DNA from 2 places in the Mesorhizobium sp. WSM4898 genome. Region 2 is predicted to be linked to the other one. Evidence: riboswitches for the same ligand, from Rfam matches in the RefSeq annotation. Region 2 holds a riboswitch; the other holds the start of a gene.
The links. A riboswitch is a leader RNA that binds a small molecule or an ion and turns the genes downstream of it on or off. The one in region 2 is predicted to bind glycine.
Positions count from the first base shown of each region.

Region 1 (3,203 bases), on a different contig from region 2:
TTGCCATCGGAATATCATCCTTTGCGGTAGCGATGTGGCGTGAAGGGCAGCGAAGTGACATCGATCGGGATGCTGGTCCCGCGGACGTCGGCGAATAGTCTGATGCCGGGCTTGGCCAGCGCATTGTCGACATAGCCCATGGCGACCGGGTGGCCCGTCGACGGGCCGAAGCCGCCCGAAGTCACGTGGCCGGCCGCATTGCCGTCGGCATCGACAAGCGCGGCGCCGGCGCGCACCGGCTGACGACCATCGGGTTTTAGGCCAACGCGCTTCTGAGACGGCCCACGCTCGAGGATCGAGCGCAGCGCGTCGGCGCCGATGAAGTGACCGGAAGCGCGGAGCTCCTTAGGGATCGCCCACATCAAAGTGGCGCTCGCCGGATCGGTCTCGGGTGTCAGATCCTGGCCATGCAGGCAGAGCCCTGCCTCAAGCCGCAGGCTGTCGCGGGCGGCAAGGCCGATCCATTGCACGCGCTCGTCCTGCAGCAGGTTGCCGACGAGATCGCGGGCATCCGCTTCCGGCAGCCCGATCTCGAATCCATCCTCGCCGGTATAGCCGGAGCGGCTCATGAACCAGTGTTGCCGGGGCTCGACACCATGCATGAACAGCAGCGAGCCCGTTTCGATACCGGCTCGCGAAAGGGCCGCCCAGGCATCCGGGCCCTGGATCGCCAGGAAGACGCGGTCGAGCGGCTCGACCTTGGCATCGAAATCCGCGGCCAACGCACGCAGATGCCTTTCATCCTCGGCCGCATTGCCGGCGTTGGCCACCACCATGAATCGGCCATCGTCAAGACGCGTGACGATCAAGTCGTCGATGACGCCGGCGGCCTCGTTCAGGAAGAAGGTATATTTGGATTGGGCAATTTCCATCGCGCCGGCGTCGAGCGGGCAGGCGCGGTTGAGTAGGGCGGCGACGCCCGGGCCGCCGACCTCGAACAGCTTCATATGCGAGATGTCGAACAGGCCGGCATGCTCGCGCGTGTGGAGGTGCTCCTTCATCACGCCGGCCGGATAGGTCAGCGGCATCGACCAGCCGGCAAAAGCGCCGAAACGCGCGCCCGCGGCGCTATGCAAATCCTCGAGGGGTAGATGTTTGGTGTCTTCGCCGGTCATGTCTTCTCCAGAGTCGCACGCAATCGACCGCCATTAGCGGTCTAGTCCGTGCCCCTCTGTCTGAAGCCTGAGAGACTCGCGCCCCGTAACTCTGTCGGCAGCGCTTACACCTTCGGCGCGGGAAGATTCCCGACTTTCCAGAGTTGTCTTTCCCGTCCACGGTTCTTTTGCCTGAGAGATTTCGGGCGATTTCCCCTTCGGCGACAGCTTGCGCTGTTCTCTCCCGCAAACAGGTAGGACTCAGTCACCTGAGCCCTCGACGCGCCATCCATAGCCCGTCGGCGACAGCTTGTCACCTCCCAGCGACATATCTCTCGGCAGCCGACGCCGATGACAACACCCGATCTGGTCTGAACGGCGGCCCAGCAAGGCGGCCTAGTCGCCCGAGGCCATCGTCTTGCAAAGGATGATGTTGGAATGGCCGATTGTCGCCGTGAGTCTTTTCTCAATCGCGTTGAACTCGGCTGACGCAAGATCGTGCTCGGCCTGCAGGCGAAGCGCCATCAAATACCGGCATACCAGTCGTAGCCATTGTCTTCCCAATAGCCGCCGCGACCGCCGCCGACATTGGCGAAGCCGTCGACCAGCTCGATCTTGTAGAGATATTTCGGCATCTTGTAGCCGAGCTGGCGCTCGACCCGCACCCGCAGCGGCGCGCCGTTCTCGACCGGCAGCGGCTTGCCGTTCAAGCCGTAGGCCAGGATCGTTTGCGGATGGCGGGCATCGATCAGGTCGATGCTGCCGTAATATTTGATGTCGCCAGACAGGCTTTGGTCGATCGTGTCGAGGCAATGGAACATGACGTAGCTCGCCTGCGGCTTGACGATGGCCTGATCGAGCACCAGCGAGAGCCGCGTGCCGGTCCATTTGGCGATGCAGCTCCAGCCTTCAACGCAGTCGTGGCGGGTGATCTGGGTGCGGCTCGGCATGTTCTGCAACTGCTCGCGGGTGAGCGACAGCGGTTTTTCGACGAGGCCGGTCACCTCCAGGCGCCAGTCGGCGAAATTGTTGGCGAGAAGACCCTTATAGGTGTCGTCGTCAGGCGCGGTGACGCCGTTCGGCCGCTGCGGCTGGCGGATGTCGGCCTCGCTGAATTCCGGTGCCAGCGCGTCCCGGCCGGCAAGCAGGCGCTGCGCGCGGTATGTCAGCCCGTTGGCGTTTTCGAGGAAGCTGCGCAGCCCGCTGCCGACGCCCAGACCGCTGTCGAAGCCATCGCAGCCGGACAGCGCGATGCCTGACAGACCGAGGCTGGCGGAGGTCAAGAACTTCCGGCGGCTAATCTGGAATTTTGCCATGTCAGGCGCTCCTCTCGGTTGCCTGGTCGTGCTTTGCGGGCGGGTCGGTGCGATACCAGCCGGTGATGATCGAGCGCAGCTCGTTGATCGGACCGGCAGCCACGATCATCAGCATATGGACGACGAAGAAGAGCACGAGCAACACCATGACAATGAAGTGGATGGTGCGAGCCGTCTGCCGACCGCCCAGGATTTCATTGAGCCAGGGAAGCACCGAGTTCATGCTCGGCGACATCGCAAGCCCGGTGATGATCATCAGCGGCAACAGCACGAAGAGCACGCCGCCATAGGCCATTTTCTGCAGCGTGTTGTACTCGCGGGCATGGTGGAATTTCAGCCTCGCATGGTCGAGGATGTCGCGCGGCAGCTTGCGCAAGTCATCCAGGCGAGGGGCAAGATCGCGGCGGATATGGCCGTTGATCAGGCTCGCGACCAGCCAAATGAGCAGGGTTGCGCTCAGCACCCAGGCGAAGAAGAAATGCACGACGCGGGCCGTGCCGAGGTCGTAGTAGGACGGGATCGTCGCCCAGGACGGAAAGGCGCGCGGCGTTTCCTGTCCGGGAGGGCCGGACCAGCCGAGCACGCCGGTGGTGTCGAAGCGATGCCCGAAGATTTTGGTAAAGCCGCGCGGTCCGCCGTCTGTGTTTTCGGCGCCGATCTCGAGGATCGTATTGTTGTATTGGAAGCCCGATTCCTTGCCGATGTAGAGTTGCGGGCGCGCGTTGAAGATCTGCAGGCCCGAAAGCAGCATGAAGAACAGCGAGAACGCCCAGAGCCAATGGGTCAGGCGCGT
Region 1 is NZ_JARTVQ010000003.1:46,581-49,783, forward strand. It holds gene gcvH (glycine cleavage system protein GcvH) at 1-7, opposite strand, end outside; gene gcvT (glycine cleavage system aminomethyltransferase GcvT) at 15-1,115, opposite strand; glycine riboswitch at 1,265-1,351, opposite strand; gene P9228_RS14890 (molybdopterin-binding protein) at 1,619-2,410, opposite strand; gene P9228_RS14895 (cytochrome b/b6 domain-containing protein) at 2,412-3,203, opposite strand, start outside.
Region 1: it holds a riboswitch for glycine, as region 2 does, so the genes downstream of both, gcvT (glycine cleavage system aminomethyltransferase GcvT) here and P9228_RS21705 (D-amino acid dehydrogenase) in region 2, are expected to answer to the same signal.

Region 2 (3,203 bases):
CGGCTTCGAGGATGACATCGGCGATGCCGGCCGGATCGGTCTTGCCGATCTGGTTGGCGCGGTCGATGACGATCTCGATGTGCAGGCCGTTCTTCACTAAAAGCACGGCCTCCGGCGTGGCGGCGTCGCCGCGATAGCCGACGAACTGTTTTGGATCGGCGAGCGTGGTGGCGCCGGCGCCCTCGCCCACCTTCAGCGCGCCGTTCGCCACCGAGAGCCCGTTGATGCCGGCCCATTTGCCGGTGGTCAGCGGCACCGACTGGTCGAGGAAATCCCTGGCCCAGGCGATCACCTTGGCGCCGCGCGTGGGGTTAAAACCTTTGCCCTTCTCGGCGCCGCCCGTCTCGGGAATGGCGTCGGTGCCGTAAAGCGCGTCATAGAGCGAGCCCCAGCGGGCATTGGCGGCGTTGAGCGCATAGCGCGCGTTCATCACCGGCACGACCAGCTGCGGCCCGGCGACGATGGCGATCTCGGGGTCGACATGGTCGGTCGAGACGCTGAAGGCCGGCCCTTCCGACACCAAATAGCCGATCTCCTTCAGGAAGCCCTTGTAGCCCTCCTTGTCGATCGGTGCGCCGTTGGCGCGGTACCAGCCGTCGAGCTTCTCCTGCATGGCGTCGCGCTTGGCGAGCAGCGCCCGGTTCTTCGGCGCCAGCTCATGCACGATGGCCGAAAAACCGGTCCAGAATTGTTCGGCGTCGATGCCGGTGCCAGGCGCGGCCTCCTCGGCCACAAAGTCATGGAGCTCCCGGGCCACTCTAAGGCCGTAAAGGGCCACGCTAGTTTCAAATCGGCTCATTGCGTCCATGACGGAGGCCCCTTGGATCAAGCCGCAGCGGCACCGGCGTTGAACTGAGCAGAGACGCTTTCGGCAACCATCTGGGCGGTCACGGCCGAAAGCGTCCAGCCCAGATGACCATGGCCGGTGTTGTAGAACACTCCCGGCTGACGTCCCTTCCCGATCCTCGGCATCATGTTTGGCATCATCGGCCTCAAGCCCGCCCAAGGCACGACCTTGTGAGTGTCAACCGCTGGAAAAAGCGTACGCATCCACTCCACCAGCGGGGCGACACGATCATTGCGGATATCGCGGTTTGCGCCGTTGAACTCGGCCGTTCCCGCTACGCGGAAGCGGTCTGGCCCGAGACGGCTGGTGACGATCTTGGCTCGATCGTCGAGAAGACTGACCCAAGGTGCGGCCCCCTGGCTGCCGTCGTCCTCAAGATCCACCGTGATCGAATAGCCCTTCACTGGATATACGTTGACGCGGTCGCCAAGGATCTTCGCGAAATGGCGACTGGCAAGTCCGGCGCAGACGACGATGCCATCAACGTCAATTTCCTCCGACGGGCCGTCCAGACCATTGCGAGTGTAACCGATACGGAACTTCCCATCGCGCACAATGCTTTCGACTGTGGCATCGAAGACGAAATTCGCTCCTCGCCGCTCGCAGGCCTTGGCGAGGCCGGAGGTGAACTTGTGGATGTCGCCCGTTGAATCCGAAGGGGTGTAGAAACCTGCATGGAAGCTGCCGTGCAGCGCCGGTTCGATCGACTTGATTTCCGATGCCGTTACGGGTCGGCGGTCAAGGCCCCCCTCGACGAGCATGGAATTCACCTTGAGCGCGTGCTGAAAACTCGATTTGTCCCAGTAGACGTGCAAAATGCCGCGACAGACGTGGTTGAAGTCGATCTTCTCGCGTTCGGCGATGGCAAACAGGTGCTTGCGTGCCTCGATCGCCAGCTGTGTGGTCTTGACGGTGTTCTGACGGTAGTTCGCTATGTTGGAAACGAATTCGGCCAGCCATGAATATTTGTGCCACGTGGGCGCCGGATTCATGAGCAGGGGCGCGTCACGGCGCATCATCCACTTGATGCCCTTGAGCATGGTCGACCAGTGGTTCCAGACCTCGGCATTGCTTGCGGAGAGCTGACCTCCATTGGCGAACGAGGTCTCCATGGCCGCATAGCGTTGCCGCTCGATGACGGTAACCGAGTAGCTACGTTCCAACAGGGCATAGGCAGTGGTGACGCCGGTGATACCGGCACCGATGACAGCTATATGGGGCATTGCGCTCTCCGCGATAGGATGGGTGCGGGTTCGATCCCGCGGCTCTTCCCCAATCTGTCGCTATACCTGAGAGCTTAACCGCGCAGGCGTGGCCCGTTCGGCGTTCCCCTTCGGTGGGCGCCTTCCGCGCCTCTCTCCAGATCGTTCAACGGCATGGTCACCTTTGCCTGAGAGTTTCCTGGGGGGTTGCTCCGTCGGCGTCGCCTATCGCTCAAGCGATAGGTCGATCTCTCCCATGCCGCCATTTTTGAACGCATGTTAGTCAGCTAATTGGTCGTCGGGTTCTCCAGCTCCTGCCTATGCGACATCGCCTAGTTGCTCGAGCGATAGTCGAACAGCCTGTAGGGTTCCAACCGCTTTGCCTCGACCGTGGCGCCAAGACCCGGTTCTGACAGGACTTCGAGATAACCGTCCTTGATGCGATCCTCTGGAGCATTAGCAAGAACCTGCACATACCCGTCCGACTGGGGAAGATACGGATAGATCTCGAGCGGCATCGAATTGGCGCACGCCGCCCAGACCTGGAGCGAAGCCGCAGTGCAAAGCGTAGACGCGCAGTTGTGAGGCGATACACGCGCGTTGTAGGCCTCGGCCATGGCTGCGATCTGAACGAGTTCGAAGACGCCGCCGCAGTTGCCGACATCCGGCATCACCACATCGATCGCACCGGTGTCCAAAAGGTTGCGGAATCCATTGCGTGTGTAGACGCGCTCGCCGGCGGCAATCGGAAAGCGGAAACGCCCGGCAAGGTTCTTGAGACCAGCCAGATTGAACGCATCAAGGGGCTCCTCGACCCACATGACCTTCAATTCTTCACAGAGATCGAGGATGCGCAGCAGCTGGTCATTGCTGAGGCCACCGGACAGGTCGATCATCAACTCCGCTTGATCACCCACGACTTCCTTCAGGTTGCGAATGCGATCGACGGCGCGTGTGAACTCCTCTGGCGACAGCATACGGCGCTGAACATGTGTCAGCGTCCGGCCAGGTTGCTGCGTAGCCAGAGGATAACTTTTCAAAATCCTGTAACCGTCCTTCAAAGGCCGCTCAGCAGCCTTGGCCCATTCGACGGCATCGTTGCAGTGGTAGTTCCACCCGTTGGCATAGACCTGAGCCTTCGGCTCGAAGGAACC
Region 2 is NZ_JARTVQ010000005.1:635-3,837, forward strand. It holds partial or broken gene P9228_RS21700 (malate synthase G) at 1-808, opposite strand, end outside; gene P9228_RS21705 (D-amino acid dehydrogenase) at 826-2,070, opposite strand; glycine riboswitch at 2,115-2,220, opposite strand; gene P9228_RS21710 (mandelate racemase/muconate lactonizing enzyme family protein) at 2,382-3,203, opposite strand, start outside.